Regions from separate parts of the Chryseobacterium sp. POL2 genome, predicted to be linked through region 2. Evidence: riboswitches for the same ligand, from Rfam matches in the RefSeq annotation. Region 2 holds a riboswitch; the other holds the start of a gene.
The links. Region 2 has a riboswitch for S-adenosylmethionine ahead of G6R40_RS11255 (O-acetylhomoserine aminocarboxypropyltransferase/cysteine synthase family protein). Riboswitches for the same ligand answer to the same signal wherever they lie in the genome.
Positions count from the first base shown of each region.

Region 1: linked by a shared signal. The riboswitch ahead of G6R40_RS12800 (Na+/H+ antiporter NhaC family protein) and the one ahead of G6R40_RS11255 (O-acetylhomoserine aminocarboxypropyltransferase/cysteine synthase family protein) in region 2 are both predicted to bind S-adenosylmethionine.

Region 1 is NZ_CP049298.1:2,748,990-2,760,068, forward strand. It holds gene G6R40_RS12775 (T9SS type A sorting domain-containing protein) at 1-2,112, opposite strand, end outside; gene G6R40_RS12780 (bifunctional metallophosphatase/5'-nucleotidase) at 2,114-3,064, opposite strand; gene G6R40_RS12785 (5'-nucleotidase C-terminal domain-containing protein) at 3,071-3,817, opposite strand; gene dapA (4-hydroxy-tetrahydrodipicolinate synthase) at 4,038-4,910, shown strand; gene G6R40_RS12795 (GNAT family N-acetyltransferase) at 4,953-5,447, shown strand; gene G6R40_RS12800 (Na+/H+ antiporter NhaC family protein) at 5,423-6,733, opposite strand; SAM-I-IV-variant riboswitch at 6,768-6,861, opposite strand; gene recG (ATP-dependent DNA helicase RecG) at 6,900-8,987, opposite strand; gene G6R40_RS12810 (ectonucleotide pyrophosphatase/phosphodiesterase) at 9,167-10,435, shown strand; gene G6R40_RS12815 (OmpA family protein) at 10,490-11,079, opposite strand, start outside.
Region 2 is NZ_CP049298.1:2,420,405-2,431,483, forward strand. It holds gene eno (phosphopyruvate hydratase) at 1-133, shown strand, start outside; gene G6R40_RS11240 (citrate synthase) at 217-1,503, shown strand; gene G6R40_RS11245 (DMT family transporter) at 1,567-2,436, opposite strand; gene G6R40_RS11250 (dimethylarginine dimethylaminohydrolase family protein) at 2,686-3,600, shown strand; SAM riboswitch class I at 3,667-3,766, shown strand; gene G6R40_RS11255 (O-acetylhomoserine aminocarboxypropyltransferase/cysteine synthase family protein) at 3,900-5,186, shown strand; gene ctlX (citrulline utilization hydrolase CtlX) at 5,276-6,199, shown strand; gene G6R40_RS11265 (S-adenosylmethionine decarboxylase family protein) at 6,367-6,717, shown strand; gene G6R40_RS11270 (DUF4178 domain-containing protein) at 6,717-8,144, shown strand; gene G6R40_RS11275 (hypothetical protein) at 8,155-8,346, shown strand; gene G6R40_RS11280 (DUF350 domain-containing protein) at 8,359-8,574, shown strand; gene G6R40_RS11285 (polyamine aminopropyltransferase) at 8,567-10,081, shown strand; gene G6R40_RS11290 (NAD(P)-binding protein) at 10,056-11,079, shown strand, end outside.

The DNA.
Region 1 (11,079 bases), 330 kb from region 2:
ACCACGGGCAACTGCAGAATGCACAACATTGCCAGCAGCATCTGTTATTCGGATGTTGGTTTTGGCTGCCAAACCTTTTATATACACATTGCCTTTGTGCTGTGCATATACGACAGGATTGGGATAAACCAAAACGTCGCCAAAGTTTTCTGTAACATCCGCAACATCGCCTTGATATACCATAATGCCATCAGCTGTTGCGAAATAGACTTTACCTGTTTTGCTGTCAATTTGGACATCTGTCACGGTGTCATTTGGTAGTGGCGAATTAGATTTTGTAAAATGTTGGTAAGTCTGCTCTCCATTTGGACTAAGATAGAAAACGCCACCGCCTGCAATAGAAATCCATTTTTGATTTCCAGAATCGACCGCAATCTGCAATATTTCTGAGTCACGGAAGAGTTCTTCTCCTAGTCCGTTTTCTTCAATTATTATAGGTTCGGTCTGTGGTTTGTCTTCATTAAAAGCTGCTTTGGGGTTGGATAGAATTCTAAGACCTTTGTGTCCTCCAATCCACAAATTGTCATTTTTATCTAAAGCAACACTAATTGCATCACTTGATGGTAGATTATTATCTTTTGTAAGATACTTAAGTGGATTAGTTGATGAAGAAGGATTGTTACCATAATCATACATAATTAAACCACTATTGTCGGCTCTAGGAGCGGGAATGTACATGGTGTTGTCCTTTAAAAGGTGCTTTTGAGCACGATTTGCATTAATTAAGGGAATTGTTATAAAATCGTCTGTACTTCGATTGTATAAATAATAACCAACATTGGCATTCGTATTATTTAATAAGCTTACGCTTACAAAAATATTATTGTTTTCATCTATTGCAAGACCTGTTGGTCTATTATAAAAATTAGGGCCTTCTGTTGATTTGTAAATTTTTACAAATTGATCGTTTTTCATTTTGTAAATACCTTTTTGTCCATTTGTAGAAGAGTAATTTGTGAAAAATACAATGCTAGGGTCAACCGGGTCTGATATTACATCAAACACATTAAATTGTATTGGATTTGAAATGAAATACTCTGGATAACTCCAAGTTTGACCGTTAAAATAATAATAACCTAGGTTTTTGTATATTGGTGTATCGTAGTTATCGCGGCTTCCAGTAGAGACCCATATTTTATTATCTATAATACTTAATTTATAGGAGAAGTTATTATACGGTCCATCTGGTTTAAAACTAGATTGGCTTTCATTAAGGAGCCCATTTAATTTTGTTGCAGAAAAAAACTGATTGTTAAGCGCATAACCAGAATTAAGTTCTTCAGAAAAGTCGATGTTTTTTTGTAATGCACCAGAGCTTTTATTAAAAATATATAATCGGCTGCCATCAGCAACAATTATATTTTGTGCCGTTATCACAACATCTTTTACATTGCTAAAATTTTGTGGCAAAGCGGTGGTTGATGTTATATTATCTCCATACCTCACTTGGTTTGCATTAGAATACGCAATGATATCTTTTGTAGCGATGTTTGTAAAACTACCAGCACTTTGCGTTGTCCAAGTTGAATATACCGGGAAAGTGGTATCAATTGCGTGGGTTAAAAGTCCATTCTGTGTGGCGACTACAACTTTTTCATCGATAATGCCAGCTTCGAGAGCTGCATTGTAATTTCCTCCAATATTAAAAAATGCACTTTCACCAAATTCTCTTTTTTCAAGATTAAAAATAGAAACGCCATATCCTGCCGAGATAACCGCCTTATTCCCAGAAATAGAAATGTGATTAATTTTTTTATCTCCTAAATACCCCATTGCAATTGGAATGTCAACGATAAGGAACACACCTTCTGGCGTAATAACGTCCATTGCACCAGATTTGTAACCTACAAGTCCGATTTGTGTTTCCGGATTGTAATCAAAAGCTGTTATTTTAACTTCGTGTAAGCCATTGGCTTTTGATAATTTTTTAATTTCGCCTGAGGTAGGATTATAATAAAAAATTCCGTTTTCTGTTGCAGCTATTAGTTTTTGTCCATCATCACGAATGGCCAATACGTTATTATAGGAAAACAAATCACTCCATTTTGAAGTGTTTTGTGCGGTCAATGCTCCTAAACTAAGCAATGAAGATAATAATAAAGCTTTTTTCATATTAGGCAATTATGCTTTCATCTATAACTTGATTTCTCCAAGAAATATTTTTCACAGACTTATCTTTATTAAAATAAAAATCGATTCTTCCCAACAAAAGTCCAGCCCAACCAACTTGATTCACCAAGACGTTTTTCCCGTCTTTATTAACAAAAATTTGAGGTTCTGGTAAAAAAGTGTGGGTGTGGCCTCCCAAAATAATATCGATTCCAGATGTTTTGCTGGCTAAGATTTTATCGGACATTTTCTCTGCTTCTTTTTCGTAATCGTAACCAAGGTGCGATAAACAAATTACCAAATCACATTGTTTTTCTTGTCTCAAAATACGACTGTATTCTTGGGCGGTTTCTATAGGATGCAGATATTCCGTTTCCTTATAATTCGCTTTTCCTACAAGCCCCTGAAGTTCTACACCCAGCCCGAAAATTCCGACTTTTATTCCGTTTTTATTAAAAATTTTATAAGTTTCTGTTTTGCCGTCTAAAATAGTATTTTTAAAATTATAATTGGAGCAAATAAATGGAAATTTCGCATTGGGTAAAACTTTTAGAAAACCTTCTAGTCCATTATCGAAATCGTGATTTCCCATTGTTGAGGCGTCATATTGCATCATACTCATCAATCGGAATTCTAATTCGCCACCGAAAAAGTTGAAATAAGGCGTACCCTGAAAGATGTCACCAGAGTCCAAAAGCAAAACATTGTTTTCCTGATTTCTGATTTGTTGGATAAGACTTGCTCTTCTTGCAAAACCTCCTTGGTTGGGGTTTTTGGAGTAAGAAGCATCAAATGGTTCGATACGGCTGTGTTGATCGTTGGTGTGTAAAATGGTTAACTTAAGATCTTTCGAAGATGTCGGTGAAGTTAGCGTATTAGCAAGCGTCAAACTTGGTGTCAAACTAAGTCCTAAAGTTCCTGCGCCTAGATATTTTAAAAATTCTTTTCTTTTCATAATTTTCTATTTTAAATCCAAACGTATGTCTGTTGGAACTTTCACTTCTTTATTTTCTTTAAATTTTTGAATGAAAAGATCCCGCATTTTGATGCCTGTCCCGATCATTTGACCTTTATTGAAAAAATACATACGATCGCCACCCATTGCCAAATAGTCCGAGGTTGCGATGTTATAGATTTTGTCTTTATCAATCGGTTGTCCCGATATTAACCCCGTTTTTATTTGATTACCACTTGTCAGAATTGTAATGTGCGAAACAGGATTGTTGGTTTTGTTTTCCAAATAATATTTGAACATATCTTCCAGATCGCTGCCTTTTATTTTGACAATTACGATTTCGTTTTCGAAAGGCATGACTTCATAAATTTGTTTGACTGTAATGTCACCTTGTGGAATAATTGTACGGATACCTCCGATGTTGATGACGCCACCATCGATTTGTGAAATGTTGTTTTTCTTCCCCCATTCTGCGGCACCATCGTAGGTGAAATCGGCTAGGAGATTTCCCAGGTTACTATTGTCACCCGTTTTGTTTAGCTCAACAGAAGTATGAGAGATTTTAATGTTCATTTGCTTTTCAAGTTCGCTTTTGTAAGGCGCAATTACTTGATTAAAATTCGGGTCTTCAACAAGTTTCACATCAATCACAATATTTTTTTGAGGGTCAATATTGCTGATGTTTTGACGTGGCGAGCAGGCGTTAAGTAGCATTAGTGAAAATGCTAGCGCCAAGATGTGTAAGCGTTTCATGTAAGGTGAAAGTTTTAGACAACAAATCTAAGGATTTTTCTTAAAGCAGATTTCTTATCTTTTTAGTAAGTAATACATTTTGCTGTGTATTTTTTCGCTCTAATATTTAATTATAAACAAACGATTGAACGCATCTTATTTTTTGAAAATTTGATAAAAGAAATTCACTTTAAAATAAAACAAAAATCATAACTTTACCTATCAGTAATTTTTTAATAATATGAGCAATTTAAAAGGTGTAGGTGTTGCATTGGTAACGCCATTTAATGAAGATTTATCGATAGATTTTGATGCGTTAACCAAGTTGGTTGACTACAATATCGATAATGGGACTAACTATCTCGTGGTTTTGGGGACAACAGCAGAAGCGGCAACACTTTCCGAGGACGAGAAGAAACAGGTTATTGAGCATATTATAAAGGTGAACAATGCACGTGTACCATTGGTATTAGGAATCGGTGGTAATAATACGATGGAAGTTAAAAAGCAAATTGAAGAAACAGACTTGTCGGCTTTTGATGCTGTACTTTCTGTATCGCCTTATTATAACAAACCAAATCAAGAAGGGCTTTACCAACATTATAAAATGATTGCTTCTACAGGGAAAAATATTATTATTTATAATGTTCCGTCAAGAACTGGACAAAATATCGAAGCTGATACAACTTTGAGATTGGCAACCGAATTCCCAAATCTAATCATGATAAAAGAAGCGGCACCTAATATTCTACAATATTTTGATATCATTAGAAAGAAACCAGCAGGATTTAACCTGGTTTCTGGTGATGACGAGTTTACACTGCCAGTGACTTTAGCGGGCGGTAACGGCGTAATTTCTGTAATCGGACAAGCTTATCCAAAAGAATTTTCAACGATGGTACAATTGGCTTTCGATGGAAAAGTGAAAGAAGCTTACGACATTCATAACAAATTGGTTAACATCACAAGATTGATTTTCGCAGAAGGAAATCCTTGCGGTATTAAAACTGTTTTAGCAGAAAAAGGAATTGTCAAAAACTATTTGAGATTGCCTTTAACAATCGCTTCGGAAGGATTGCAAGACAAGATAAAAGCAGAAATGCAAACCATCTAAAACAATATCTAGGGCTTCGGCCCTTTTTTTATTTTTTAAATTATGATAACAACGAAAAAGGCGAGTCAGTTCGATATTTCTATAATTCAGGATTTGGCGAGACGCTCATGGGAAGATGCTTACGCTGAGATTTTGTCTAAAGATCAGTTAGAATATATGTTGGATAAAATGTACTCTGAACACGAGATTATGTCGCATTTTCAGAATCCGAATTATCATTATTTTTTAATTTTTGAAAAGGAGACGCCACTAGGTTTTGTCGGTTTTGAGCATCATGTTGAGTCCGACATTACAAAACTTCACCGCATTTATCTCGTTCCGGAAGCCAAAGGAAAAGGTGCTGGAAAAATTGGACTTAATCTGGTTAAAGAAAAAACGAAAGAAAATCTGGATTCTAAAATTATACTCACGGTTAACAAAAACAATTCAGCAAGACAATTCTACGAATCCCAAGGTTTTAAAGTCTATGACGAAGCCGTGTTCGACATTGGGAACAATTATGTGATGGATGATTATTTAATGGAATTTGATATTTGATTTCGGTTAAAGAAAATAAATACAAATACACAAATCAGCAATAACCAAATATAATAAGAATGTCCAACGAGCGATAGATAATCAATATTCTCTTTGCTGAAACTCATTAATATTAAAACCTGTGCGCCGTAAGGAATAATGCCTTGGATGATACAGGCAAAAATGTCCAATACAGAAGCCATTTTTCGGGGCTCTATTTGATAATGTTCAGAAACAGGTTTTGCAACTTTTCCTGTAATTAAAATCGCAATGGTGTTGTTGGCAATACAAGCGTCCACCAGACTTACCAAAATGCCCATGCCAAACATTGCCGAGAATTTTGATTGAATGCTTTTCAGGATTTTATTTAATAAAAAACGAATGCCACCAGCATATTCAATAATGCCTGCAAGTCCTCCCGTTAGTAACGACAGTAGGAAAATTTCTGTCATCGAGGTAAAACCTTCATAACTGGTTTTCGAAAATGTGATGAGGTCCATTCCCGCGCTGTACCAACCGATAATTCCAGAAACGACAATCCCGATGAGCAATACGAAAAAAACATTCATGCCTAGAAATGCCAATCCAATAACCAGAATATAAGGAATCAAAAGATAAAAATGACTGTTGTGTTCGGTGTGATGCTGTAGTGGTGGCACATCCGAATTATTTAAAAATAGAAGGACAATTGTTATTAAAAATGCTGGCGCGGCAATCCACAAGTTGGTTCGGAATTTATCCGACATTTTGCTTCCCAAAGACTGAGACGCCGCAATAGTCGTATCCGAAATTACGGAAAGATTGTCCCCAAACATCGCTCCAGTCAACAAAGCCGCAGCCATAAGGTTGATGTCAATACCACTTTTTGTAGCCAGTTCAATAGCGATGGGCCCAAGGGCAACAATACAACCTACCGACGTTCCGGAGGCTAATGATAGAAAAGATGCTAAAATAAAAATCCCCAACGCAATGTAATTAATAGGAATATAGTCCAAACCCAAATTAACAATTGCATCAACACTTCCAGAAGCTTTTGCTACTGCTGAAAAAGCGCCTGCCAAAAGATAAATAATACACATGGTCAGCACATTCTTATCACCACAACCTTTTAAGAATTCATTCATTTTAGTTCTAAAGGGAAGACGGATTATCAAAAATGCGGAGATAATACCCACGGCCATAGCAATAGGAGACGGCAAGGCATAAAAATCACCCAAATATATTCCAGCGCCTAAAAAGCTAAATACAAAAACTAAAAAAGGAATAAGGCTAATGAAGCTTTCGCGAGATTTGTTTTCTGTCGTCATGTATTGATGTTTAGTAAGACCACAGCAGAAGATTGATAACAACATTTTTTCCAAAAATTGGCTTATCGCTTTAGCACCTTGCTTGTCGTTGCAGGTTGCTACCTCTGCGGAGGTTCCTGATAATTGAGTTACAAAACTATGTTATAAATGCCAATCTTCCAAATCTTTAGGAAATCTTGCCCCACTTATTTTTGCCTTTATATTGTTTGATGTAAAAATTCTTCATGGACAAATGCTTCGGATGTACAAGCAGTGCATCTTTTTGCAACAGATGTTCAACAGCCAGTTTTGCGCTTTTTATAATCTCCGAATCGGTCATGAGGTTCAGCTTTTTGAAATCGACAACGCCACTTTGTTGTGTGCCCAAAATATCGCCAGGACCACGAAGCTCCATATCCACTTCAGAAATTTTGAAGCCATCGTTGGTTTCGGTCATGGTTTTAATGCGTTTTCGACTTTCGTTAGATAATTTATCAGAAGTCATAAGAATGCAATAGCTCTGTTCTGCACCACGACCAACGCGCCCGCGCAGCTGATGAAGTTGTGACAATCCAAATCGTTCAGCACTTTCGATGACCATCACAGAAGCATTTGGGACATTTACGCCAACTTCAATAACCGTTGTTGCCACCATAACTTGTGCATTTCCTGAAGCAAAATATTGCATGGCTTGATCTTTTTCATCAGGTTTCATTTTACCATGAAGCATCGCAATATTGTAACTTTTGAAATGTTGTAAAATATGATCAAAACCATCTTGAAGATTCTTGTAATCTAAAGTTTCGGACTCTTCAATTAATGGATAAACGAAATAGATTTGTCGGCCTTTTTGTAATTCTTCATGACAAAAATTGTACACATAAGCGCGGTCTTTCTCACGGCGATGTGCTGTAACAATAGGTTTTCTACCAACAGGCATTTCGTCGATTACAGAAACATCAAGGTCAGAGTAGAAACTCATCGCTAATGTTCTCGGAATGGGCGTGGCGGTCATTACCAAAATATGAGGCGGGATTTTGTTTTTTGCCCAAAGTTTGGCACGTTGTGCAACGCCAAAACGATGTTGTTCATCAATAATTACCAAGCCTAAATTTTTGAACTGAACAACATCTTCCAATACAGCATGCGTCCCAATAAGTATAGATAGTTCCCCCGACAAAAGTTGTTCATGAATGATTTTCCGTTCAGATGTTTTTGTAGAACCCGTCAAAAGTTTGACCTTAATATCTGTGTTTTTTAATAAATCTTGAATCGAATTAAAATGTTGTTGCGCCAGAATTTCGGTGGGTGCCATCATACAGCTTTGGAAAAAATTATCCATCGCGATCAGCATTGTTAACAATGCGACCATGGTTTTTCCGGATCCAACATCGCCTTGTAGCAAACGATTCATTTGTGTGGAGCGTTTCATGTCGGTTCGTATCTCTTTCAAAACACGTTTTTGCGCGCCAGTCAAATCGAAAGGAAGTTGATGGTTATAAAAGTTATTAAAATAGTCACCAACAATTGGAAAAGGATTTCCTATAGATTTGGTGTGTTGATGCAGTTTTTTCAGTCCAAAACCTAACTGGAAAAAAAAGGCTTCCTCGAATTTTATTCTTCGCTCGGCTTCTGCAGCTAGTTTTGCATTTTGAGGAAAATGAATATTAAAATAGGCCTCCATACGTCCCATTAATTTTAAAGATTTAAGGAGGTTTTCTGGAAGATTTTCGGTTGTAAGTTGAGGTAAGTTTTTCAGAATTTCATAAATGACGTTCTGAAACAATTTGTTAGTAATGCCACGTTTGGTTAGTTTTTCGCTGCTGGAATAGACTGGAAGAAGACTGCCAGATATGGCTTTGGTTTCATCGGTTTCTATCTCGGGATGCGGCATGGAAAAACTGTTGTTAAACGATTGGACTTTTCCGAAAATAAATATATCGCGATTAGCAGGAATAGACTCTTTCATCCACTTGGTGTAACGGAACCACACCAAATCCATTGCGCCTGTCTGGTCCCGGAATTTTGCACTTAGTCGTTTGCCTTTTGGAGAAACTACCTCTTGCAAATCTGTGATTTTCCCTTTCAACTGAACATCAATTTCTAAAGAAGGCGAAAGTTCTGCTACCGTATAGATTTTACTTTTATCGATATAACGAATCGGGTAGAAGTTAAGAAAGTCTTCTACATTGTAAATGGCCAAAACATTTTTGATGAGTTTGGCACGTTCTGGGCCAATCCCTTTGATAAATTCTATTGGAGTTTCTAGACTCAAAATGGTGTTGAAATAAAATGCAATTTACGGGTTTTTAAACATAATTAAAAATAGAAAGACATTCTAAGTTCTGTTGGAATGATAAATTGATGTGCATGGATTCATTTTAATTATTTGATTCAAATTTAATCTCAGTTTCAAAAATCAAAACTACTTTTGTATAATCTAATGAAATAACAATGAAAAAGTTTTTGCTCATAATTAATTTGGTGGTGTTTAATCTTATTTTCTCACAAGTTGATACGGCACAAGTGATTGTCCCGAACCGAATAAATACGGCGACCAATTTTCAAGAAAAACCTTATGTTATCATGATTTCTGTTGATGGATTTCGTTACGATTATCCGCAAAAATATCAGACAGAACATCTTAATAAATTGGCATCTCAAGGTGTAAAAGCTAAGTATATGACTCCCAGTTATCCCAGTATAACTTTCCCAAATCATTATACTTTAGTCACGGGACTTTATCCATCGCATCATGGCTTGGTTGATAATTTTTTCTATGATTACAAACGTCAAGAAGCTTATAAAATGAACGATCGTAAAGTGGTCAGCGATGGCTCTTGGTATGGTGGAAAGCCACTTTGGAGTTTGGCGGAAGAACAAGGCTTGCTGTCGGCTTCGCTGTTCTGGGTGAGTTCTCAGAGCGATGCGGGCAAGACACGTCCAACTTATTATTATAATTATCATGAAAAATTTAATAACGAAACCAAAGAAAATATTGTCCTTAACTGGTTGAAACTTCCTGAAGAAAAAAGACCACATTTTATAACATTATATTATCCAGAAGTTGATGCCAAGGGTCATCATCATGGTCCAGATGCAAAAGAAACCGCACAAGCTGTAAAAAGTGTTGACCAAAGTATTGGTAATCTGGTGCAAAAAATCAATGCCTTAGGTCTTAAAAACGTGAATTTTATTTTTGTTTCTGATCATGGTATGATTAAAGTTGATAAAGAACATACGATCGATATTCCAGAGATTTTGAAAGACAGGTCTCGTTTCGATTATTTTAATAGTCAAACTTTATTGCGTGTTAAAGTTAAAAATGCTGATGAAATAAAACAAGTTTATAGAGAACTAAAGCGCAGCAAATCCAAAGATTACAAAATTTATACGGCGGCTTGTATGCCACGACGCTTGCATTATGGTGCCAAAGATGATACATTCGGTAGAATTGGGGATATTTTTTTATTACCAAACGCCCCGAAAATTTTCTTAGAAAAAGGCAAAACGACTACTTTGGGAAAACATGGTTATGACCCCAAAAAAGTCCCTGAAATGCGAGCTGCTTTTATGGCTTGGGGCCCTGCTTTTAAAAATAATTTAGAAATTAATGCTTTTAACAATGTCAATGTTTATCCGCTTGTGACCAAGATTTTAGGACTTAAAATTTCCAGTTCTATTGATGGGACAGAAATGACGGCTGATAAAATCTTAAAATAGTTTTAAAGTTAGAAATTAAAAACGCCTTTCAAAAAAAATGAAAGGCGTTTTGCTTTATTTAGCACAAATTACTTTGAACTCAGTTCTTCTGTTATGCTGATGTTGATCTTCTCTGCAGTTGGCGTCATTGTAACATTCGTTTAACAACTTGGTTTCTCCATAACCTTTAGCAACAATTCGGTTTCTGCTAAGGCCTTTCGAAACTAAATAATTAACCGCAGAGTCGGCGCGACCTTGCGAAAGTTTCAGATTATAATCATCCGATCCACGCGAATCTGTATGCGAGGATAATTCTAATTTTATAGAGGGATTATCAGCTAAAAACTGATAAAGCTTGTCCAGTTCGGGTTTTGCATCGTTTCGGATTTCGGTTTTATCAAAATCATAGTTGATGTTTTGCAGGTTAATCGCTTTATCGCAAGTCGCTTCTTCCATACAAACCTGAAGGTTGAGAAATAACTTTTTAGTTCGGTCATTTAATTTGCCATCAAGATTTTCTGTTTGAGAAAAATAATTGCTTTTTTTCCCGTAGATACTGTATAATTCGTCTTTTTTAGCCATGAAACTAAAAGTTCCGTTGGCTGAAGTTTTCAAATTTCTGACTTCCGAAGTTGTTTCATTTTTAAGGCTGACACTTGCATAAG
Region 2 (11,079 bases):
TGGACAAATCAAAACTGGGTCTGCATCTCGTTCTGATAGAATGGCAAAATACAACCAATTGATAAGAATTGAAGAAGCATTGGGTGAAACAGCCGTTTTCCCAGGTTTGGATGCTTTTAAAATTAAAAGATAAGTAAGTTTTAACAAAATTTTAAAAAGAGCGAACTTTCGCTGTTTGCTCTTTTTTATGTATATTTATACCAAAATTATTTTATAATGTCAGATAATAAAGTTATATTGAATTACGATGGTAATTCCTATGAATATCCTATCGTTGACAGCACTATTGGAGATAGAGGGATAGACATTTCTAAATTAAGAGACCAAACGGGTCTTATCACTTTGGATTTAGGTTACAAAAATACTGGTGCAACAATCAGTGATATTACTTACCTAGATGGTGATAAAGGAGAATTGTTCTACAGAGGTTATCCTATCGAGCAAATTGCTGAAAAATCAAACTTTACAGAAGTAATGTATTTGTTACTTCATGGTGAATTACCAACGCAAGATCAGTTTACTTCTTTTGATAAAAACATCAAAAATTATAATTTCGTAGCAGACGAAATGAAAAAAATTCTTGACGTTTTCCCTCGTTCTGCTCATCCTATGGGCGTTTTGTCTACTTTGACTTCTTCCTTGACAGCTTTTAATCCTAAAGCGGTTAATGTTAATTCAAAAGAAGAAATGGATCACGCAGCAGAATTAATGTTAGCAAAATTCTCTCATCTTTGTGCATGGACTTACAGAAAAACGCAAGGTTTACCAATCAATCACGGTGATAATAGCTTAAGCTATGTTGAGAACTTCTACAGAATGGCATTCAGATTACCAAACGAAGAATTTGTAATGGATCCAGTTGTAGTAGATGCTTTAGATAAATTGTTAATCCTTCACGCTGACCATGAGCAAAACTGTTCTACTTCTACAGTAAGAATGGTGGGTTCTGCACACACAGGGCTTTTCGCATCTATCTCTGCTGGAGTTTCTGCACTTTGGGGACCACTTCACGGTGGTGCTAACCAAGCAGTTATTGAAATGCTAGAAATGATAGAACAAGACGGTGGTGACGTTAATAAGTGGGTGGAAAAAGCGAAGAGCAAAGAAGACAGCTTCAGACTAATGGGCTTCGGACACAGAGTTTACAAAAACTTCGATCCACGTGCTAAGATTATCAAAAAAGCAGCAGACGATATCCTTAACAAATTAGGAATCCACGATAAAGCTTTAGATATCGCAATGCAACTAGAAAAAGTAGCATTGGAAGATGATTACTTCGTATCTAAAAAATTGTATCCAAACGTTGACTTCTACTCAGGAATTATCTACAGAGCATTAGGCATTCCAACAGAAATGTTTACAGTAATGTTTGCATTAGGAAGACTTCCAGGATGGATTTCTCAATGGAAAGAAATGAGATTGAAAGGTGATCCAATTGGTCGTCCAAGACAAGTCTACCAAGGTGCCGGTCTTAGAGACTATGTTGACATGACAAACAGATAATCAAATTTATCTTAAATATAAAACTCCCTATTTTGGGAGTTTTTTTATGTTTTAATTTTATCTTTAAACTTCTTTTCGGGAAGATAACATATTGAGCGAAACGCCGCTTAGTATTAAAACAATTCCGATTAATAAATTGCGTGTGAAAGCTTCATTAAAGAAATAAACACTCACGGCAACGGCAACAACTGGTTCCAAAGCGCCCATAATTGCAGTGGGCGTAGAACCGATTTTCTGGATGGCTAAAACCAAAGTTACACTAGATATTAATGTGGTTACAAATGCAAAACTGACGAAATTTAAAACAATAGAAAAACTAGGAATGCTTAGATTTTCTTTTGAAATCAAAGATTTTATTAAAAAATAAATAGACGTGAATAACATCGAGTAGAAAGACAATTTTATCCCAGAAACATTGATTTTTGCTTTGTTCACGATGATGATATAAAGGCCATAAAACAACGCACTCAGCAATACAATTCCGAGCCCTAGATAATTTATTTCAAATTTATCACCTTTCAAACACAAAATTATAACGCCAGAAAAAGCCAATAATAATGAAACAATGCCCATTTTGGAAAGTTTTTCATGGTAAAATAAAAACATAATCGACGCGACGATAACGGGATAAACGAAAAGAACTGTCGAGGCAATTCCAGCAGATAAATAATCATATCCCAGAAACAAAAATTCTGATGATAGGGCATAAAACAATCCCAAAATCATTAGAATCCCACATTCCCATTTGTTGATTTTAAAATTTACCTTTTTATATAGTAGATACAGGCTCACCATAATTGCTGAAAATAAAAATCTATAAAACAACGTAACGTCCATAGAGAAGTTAATCTGTTTCATCGGAAGTATAAAAATCGGAATCAAACCATACGAAATGGCTGAAATAATGGCTAAAATATATCCTTGAGATTTCATTGCTTTTCAAAAAATTCTTGCAAAGTTACGTCTATGCAATCAGAATTTGTTTGTTTTTGCACCAAATGATATTTTTTTTGCACGAAGTGTTTTTTCCATCTATTCCAAAAACTTTGGATAAATACTTTGAAATTGTTTAGTATTTCAAAAATTTTATATTTTAAATCATCTTCACGCAGATGATATTCCTCATGCCCGCGCCATAGGAGATACTTTGCAATCTGTATATTTGCCTTAGACGAGAATTTTATGAAGCTAAATATTAAAAACGAAACAGGACAACTGAAATCTGTAGTTTTGGGACAACCCAACTCTTTAGGAAATCCACCAAAACTAGAGGAAAGTTACGACGCAAAGTCTTATTTTTCTATTCAAAATAATATTTATCCTACAGAAACCGACATCGTAGCCGAGATGAATGCCTTCGAGCAAGTTCTTCTAAAACATAAGGTTAAAGTCTATCGTCCAGAAGTTATCGAAGATTACAATCAGGTTTTTGCACGCGATGTCGCTTTTGTTATCGATGATAAAATGATTATTTCTAATATTATCGAAGACAGAGCGGACGAGCAGGAGGCTTATCGCAAAATTTTTGAGCAAGTCCCTTGGAGAAATATTATCAACCTTCCAGAAACTGCGCATATTGAAGGTGGCGACGTTATCGTTTGGGACGATTTTGTTTTTGTAGGAACTTGTTACTCACAGGATTATAGGAATTTTAAAACCGCTAGAACCAATGGTTATGCCATAGAAATTTTAAAAGAATATTTCCCTAAAAAACGTATTCTCGATTTTGAACTAAAGAAAAATGATACCGAACCTTACAAAGGAATTCTGCATTTGGATTGTACGTTTAACCCTGTTGGAAAAGACAAATGTATAATTTATAAAAATGGATTTGTTGACGAAAGCGACTATCATTTGATTCTTGATATTTTCGGTAAAGAAAATTGTTTTGAAGTTAATGATGAAGAAATGTTCGAGATGTATCCTAATATTTTTTCCATCTCGCCAGAAGTGGTGGTTTCCGACAAAGCCTTTACAAGATTGAACAATCATCTTCGCGATGTTTGGGGAATAAGCGTGGAAGAAATCCCCTATCGTGAAATTTCTAAAATGGGCGGATTGCTAAGATGTTCTACTATGCCTTTGGTGAGAGAATAAAAAATAGTCTTGCATATTTAAAATTTAGTTAATACTTTTGCTCTTGTAGTTCAAAATATAGAATTACGCTTATCCAGAAAGATGGAGGGATTTGACCCGTTGAAGTCTTGGCAACCTGCTTAGGTAAGGTGCCACATTCAACCTCAGGAATGAGGAAAGATAAGTCAGAGATTATTTGAAATATATTATTAAAAATATTCAAAACTCTTTCGGCTTGTCGGAAGAGTTTTTATTTTTCCGGCAAATGCCCAACATCTTGGATAAGTTTTTAATGTTTAATAATTTTAAATTTATAAAAGATGAACCATTACAAATTCGAGACCTTACAAGTACATGCCGGACAAAGCGTAGATAAAGACACTAACAGTCGTGCAGTGCCATTGTACCAAACTACTTCTTACACTTTTAATGACGCACAACATGCTGCCGATCTTTTTGGATTGAAAGCCTTTGGAAACATCTACACCCGATTGATGAATCCTACAACGGATGTTTTCGAAAAACGTATCGCAGCTTTATATGGAGGCGTCGGCGCTTTGGCGGTTTCTTCTGGACATGCCGCACAATTCATAGCCATTACAAATATTTTGCAACATGGTGATAACTTCGTGACTTCGCCTTATTTGTATGGTGGAAGTCATAATCAGTTCAAAGTGAGTTTTGCAAAATTAGGAATTGAAGCACGCTTTGCAAAAGACGATAATCCAGAAGATTTTGAAGCTTTAATTGATGACAATACCAAAGCTTTGTATGTGGAAACGATAGGCAATCCCACTTTGAATATTGCTGATTTTGAAGCGATTGCAAAAGTTGCAGAAAAGCATCAGATTCCGTTAATTATCGATAATACCTTTGGTGCAGGAGGTTATTTATTTAATCCATTCGAGCACGGCGCAAGCATCATTGTAGAATCTGCCACAAAATGGATTGGCGGTCATGGTACAAGTGTGGGCGGCATCATCGTAGATTCTGGAAAATTTGATTGGACAAATGGGAAATTTCCTTTATTGTCTCAGCCGTCGCCCGGTTATCATGATTTGGTGTTTACTGATGTTTTTGGGAAAAATTCGGATTTTGGAAATATTGCTTTTATCATCAAAGCTAGGGTAGAAGGTCTGCGTGATTTTGGTCCAACGATTTCACCTTTTAATTCGCATCAATTGTTGTTGGGGCTAGAAACTTTATCGCTTCGTTTGGAAAGAACGGTTGAAAATGCTCAAAAATTAGCAGAATTTCTAGAACAACATCCGAAAGTTGAGAAAGTGATTTATCCTGGTTTAGAAAGTTTTACCGATAAAGAAAATGCCGAAAAATATTTGAAACGCGGTTTCGGAGGCGTTCTTAATTTTGAAATTAAAGGCGGAAAAGAAGCGGCTGTAGAATTTATTAATTCTTTAAAGCTAGCGAGTCATCTGGCAAATGTTGGCGATGCTAAAACTTTGGTAATCAATCCTTCATCGACGACGCATGAACAATTGAGCGATGCCGAACAAAAAGCTGCCGGAATTACGCCTGGACAAATCCGTGTGAGTGTAGGAATTGAACATATTGATGATATTATTGCCGATTTTGAGCAAGCTTTTTAAAGATTCTAAATTCATAATGATAAAATGACAAGTTCGGTGGTTTTTCTGCCGAACTTTGCTATTTTTGTGACCTAAACATATTTCACATTATGCAAACAACCAATACTGTTTTGATGATTGAGCCGATTGCCTTCGGTTACAATGCCCAAACGGCAGAGAATAATTATTTTCAAGTAGAACAAAAAGGCTTGGAAGTTCAGGATAAAGCTTTGGAGGAATTCCATGTTTTTGTTGAAAAACTTAGAAGTAAAGGTGTTAATGTTATAACAATAAAAGATACGTTGGATCCGCATACGCCAGATTCGATTTTTCCAAACAATTGGGTGAGCTTTGCTGCGGATGGGACAGTTGTACTTTATCCGATGTTTGCGCCCAACAGACGTGCAGAACGCCGTGAGGATGTTTTAAACGCAATTAAATATAAAGGTTTTAATATCACTAAAATCGATGATAGAAGCAACGCTGAAAAAGATGAAAAATTCTTGGAAGGTACAGGAAGTATGATTTTCGATCATGATCATAAAATTGCTTATGGCTCTGTGTCGTTGAGGTTGGACGAAAAACTATTCCGTGATTTCTGTGCAGAGTATGGCTATACGCCAATTGTTTTTCATTCTTACCAAACGGTGGATGGAATCAGGCTTCCGATTTATCATACCAATGTGATGATGTGTGTCGCGGATAGATTTGTGGTGATTTGCCTTGATTCTATTGATAATGAACTGGAAAGAGAAAAAGTGATTGAAGTGATTAAATCTAGCCAAAAAGAAATCGTAGAAATCTCGGAAGAACAACTTCAGCAGTTTGCAGGAAATATGCTTCAGGTTCAGAATGATCATGGTGACAAATTCCTTGTGATGAGTCAATCGGCTTATCGCTCTCTAGATAAACATCAGATCGCACAAATTGAACAATATTGTGAAATTATCTATTCGGATTTAGAAACGATAGAAACTAACGGTGGCGGAAGTGCGCGTTGTATGTTGGCGGAGGTTTTCCTTCCTAGAAATTAATCTTTTTGTATGTGATGACCAATCTCTAGCCCCGATGGAAGCGGCATCCTTTTTTGAGGTGGCTGAGCGGAGCCGAAGCCCCGTAACAAAAGATACAGCGGACAGCGGGAATAAGCTTCCAAATAATCAAAGACAGACTAAAAATATCTTGAAAAAACACAACATAAATGAATGACAAAGGGCTTCATATTTTAATAACTTTAAAAACAGAAAAAAAAGATTTGCTTTTGGATTGTGAATCTTTTGAATCTTTTGCAATTTCAACTTTAGAAAAATATGAAGCAGAAGTTGTGGGGAAATGCAGGCATATTTTTGATAACCAGAGTTATACTACTACGATTGTTTTGAAAGAATCGCATCTGTGTATACATACTTGGCCAGAATATAATCAACTGCAATTCGATGTTTTTTTATGTAATTATTTACAAGATAATACGAAAAAAGTGGAAGCTATCGCAGAGGATATCGTTTCATATTTTGAAGGAGAAGTTTTGCAACAAGATAAAATATATCGCTAATGGAGTTCGTTTGTCCAGTTTGTAATATAAAAAATCAGCATCAGCTTGACTTTATAATCGAAGAATATGTTTGTTCCTCATGTTATAATCTTATTGATGTCAGACAAAACAAATCGAGAAAACAATTACCTAGACAAGGAAGTAATGTGGTTTTAGACACCACAAAACGCGGAATAATAGATGGTGTAGAGTATTTTGTGGTTGCAGTCACTTGTCGCAACTATGCTAATGTTGCGGAATGGAGAGAATATTTTCTAAAAGACAAAGATGGTAATAATGCCTTCCTGAGTGAGAGCGATGGACATTGGGTGTTTTTAAAATTGCAAGATGAAGCTTTTAATGAGCATCGTGGTTATTGTGATTTTAAAGGCAAATTATATAGACATTATGAGACAACACCAAGTTCAGTTTCTTATCTGGAAGGTTTTTTTGAGGATAGAGTGAGTTTTAAAGTTGCTACATATAAAGAATACGTCAATGGTACAGAAATGGTCTCTTGGGAGCAAAGCGGTTCGGGGAAAGTTTTTTTCTGGGGAAAACATATTTCTAAATACAAGATCAAACAACAATTTCTGCCGAACTATATGCCAAGCTATCAAGGTATAGGTATTGTCCAACCCTTTTATGTAAATATAAAACAGGTAGCTCCGATTTTTGTAATGACAGTTTTGTTGATGACTTTGTTTCAGATTTTTGTAACGAGTAATAACAACAACAAAATAGTTTTCGACCAAAGAATTTTATATAGAGATATTTTTAATAAAGAATTAATCACCAAAAGTTTTAGCTTAGAGGGTGCATCTGCTCCTATGCAAGTAAAATTGGCTACAGATGTTGATAATTCTTGGGCAAGTATAGAGCTTAGTCTTGTTAATGAAAAAACGAATGAAGTGACCTATGCAACCAAAGATATAGAATATTATCATGGTTACGAATCTGGTGAAAGCTGGAGCGAAGGTTCCAAAACTGAAAAGTTTAACTTATGCGGAGTAGCTCCAGGGAATTATCATTTTGTAATTGCTGCCCAAAAGGAAAAAGCGCCTTACATTTACAATGACGTCTATATATCTGAGGATAGATCCAAAAGTTATGTTATGACCAACGACGGTTTTATGGATGTTATTGAAAACCCTACTGGAGATAAGATGGCTATTAATCTTTCAAATTTAGAGAATAATAATCCAGTCGTTTTTAAAGAATTAGAAGCAGCAAAACTTTTTACAAAGAATAATCCATCAGCTGTGCTATCTATCAACGAAGAAGAAACTAATACTGATTTTGGTATTACAGCAGAATGGCTACCAGTTAGCTATAGGAATTTTGTGATTATTATAATTGTAATATTAGCTTTGGGTATAGGATTATATTTTTTGAAAGGATATTTTGATACGATGAAGTGGAAGAACAGCTCTAACTCACCTTATTAATTTTCTAAAAATGAAAAATGTTTTCAATTATATTAAATCGAATTGGTTGCTACTGAGTATTGGTTGCGGATTTTTTGTTTGGTTTGTCTACCTGACTTATTCTGGGAACCAATGGTGCGATTGTGTCAAAACTGAAAAAATTCAAGATGGGCAACGTACAAATACACATACAAGAAGTTTTTACAGATTTTATCATAAATAAAAAATAAAAGAGATGGGAGAATTTAATTACTTACCGATTATAAATTCGATATTGTATTCTTTTTTAGGAATTGCAATTTTGGTACTTTGCTATTGGATTATTGAAAGGTTGACACCAGAAAAAACCTGGCATGAAATTTCAAAAAATAATAATATGGCGCTAGCTATTATTTTTGGTGCCTTTATTATTGGGATTTCTATTATCATAAGCGCCGCAATACATGGGTAGAATAAAACTCTCTTTTGAGATTTTGTTGCTTTTTTCGGTGTTTGTAATAGCAACTTGTGGTCTGGTATACGAGTTGGTTGCGGGTGCTTTGGCAAGTTACCTTTTGGGAGATTCTGTGAAACAGTTTTCTTTCATTATCGGTGTATATCTTTTTGCAATGGGTGTGGGCTCTTATTTGGCAAAGTTTGTTAGAAAAGATCTTATTGACAAATTCGTAGAAATCGAAATCCTTGTAGGCGTTATTGGAGGAATAAGCTCTATAGTCTTGTTTACAATTTTTAACACAACAGACCATTTTGAGTGGGTATTGTATATGTTTGTATTTGTAACAGGATGTCTTGTGGGGTTAGAAATTCCTTTATTGATGAATATTCTCAAAGATAGAGTAGAGTTTAAGGATTTGGTTTCCAATGTGTTTGCATTTGACTATATTGGTGCGCTTATCGCCTCAATTCTGTTTCCCTTAATATTAATTCCGAAACTCGGGATTCTTAGAACACCACTTTTCTTTGGACTCATCAATATCTCCGTTGCTATATTTCTCTGTTTCTATTTAAAAAATGAAATTAAATCTCGCATAGCTTTACAGACAAAATCGATTATTTCTTTTTTTATTTTGTTGGGTTTATTTGTTTTTGCTGACCGAATATTATCCCTTTCTGAAGAAAAACTTTATGGCGAAAATTTAATTTATACGCACAGTTCACCATACCAACGGATTGCTTTAACTAGAAATAATAAAGAGTTTAGGCTTTATCTTAATAATAATTTGCAGTTTTCTTCTACCGACGAATATCGTTACCACGAAGCTTTGGTACATCCTGCAATGTCCATGGCTCCAAAAATTGAAAGAGTCTTGGTTTTGGGTGGAGGTGATGGTTTTGCAGTTAGAGAAGTTTTGAAATACGCGAATGTAAAATCTATAAAATTGGTGGATCTTGATCCAGAGATGACACGGTTTTTTAAAGAAAATACGACAATGCGCCAACTCAATAACGATGCACTGAATAATGCGAAAGTTGAAATCATTAATCAAGACGCCTATATGTGGGTTAAACAAATGAAGGATACTTTTGATGTCATTATTATTGATTTTCCTGATCCATCCAATTATAGCTTGGGAAAGCTTTTTTCATTACAGTTTTATATAGAATTAAAAAAAATAACAACACCGAAAACCTATATTTCTGTACAAACGACTTCTCCTTATTTTGCTCCAAAATCATTCTGGAGTATTCATAAAACAATTAACCAGGTTTTTCCAGAAGTTAAGGCATACCACACCTACGTACCATCTTTTGGAGAATGGGGATTTTGTTTAGCTTCTCAAGAGCTGCAGAACAATAAGATTTATAACAAGTTAAATAATCTTCGATTTTATGATTATAACTTTTCGCAGATGGCTTATTTTAATAAAGACATGATAGCAAAAGATGTGGAAGTTAACCGTCTCGATAACCAAATTTTAGTAAGATATTTTGATGAAGAGTGGGGAAGGATACAATAGAAGAGGCTTTGTTTTAACAATGTTTTGGGGCAGCATGATGTTGCCTTTTTTACAATTCTGTTCTAAGAAAGCAAAATCATTTTTACTAAAAATTACAGGAACTAATCATATTTTGGGACATCGCCTTTGGGCTAAAGATTTTCCAAAAGTTTCCGAAGTTATCCGTACGGAGGTATTGATAGTTGGTTCGGGCATTTCGGGATTATCGGCTGCACGAGAACTTTCGATGCATGCCAAAACAAACTTCTTGATTTGTGAAATGGAAAGTTTCATAGGAGGTAATTCTTCCAATGGAGAAAACAAATATTCTAAATATCCACGTGGAGCTCATTATCTTCCGCTTCCTAATAAAGACAATCAAGAACTTATTGATTTTTTGAAAGAAGCCAAAATCTATCTAGGCGACGATGAATATGAGGATCCAATTTTGGATGATTATCAATTAGTTTTTCCGCAAGATGAACGATTGTTTTTCAAAAATGCTTGGCAAAATGATATAATTCCGCAAAGAGGACTAGATGAAAATTCTAAACAAGAGTTTGATCGTTTCTTTAAAATGATGAATGATTTTAAACTAAAAAAAGATGATTTTGGAAAATTTTGGTTTACAATCCCTAGTCAAAATGTAAGTCAGAATGAAGAGACTAAAAAACTCGATAATTTAAAATTTAAAACTTGGCTGGACGAAAATGATTTTAAATCCCAAGAACTTCTATGGTATCTAGATTATGCATGCAAAGATGATTATGGACTAGGGATTGAGTATGTTTCTGCATGGGCAGGGATTAATTATTTTGCAGGAAGAAAACATGATTGGGCACCCAAAAAATCTGACCAAGTTATGACTTGGCCAGAAGGTAATGCACGCTTATCAAAACATCTTGCTGTACACTCTGAAAACAAAATTCTAAAACAACATCTGGTGTTTGATGTTATAGAAACAGAGCAGAATGTTGAAGTTTTAGTTTTTGATAATGTTAACAAAAAAACGATTAAAA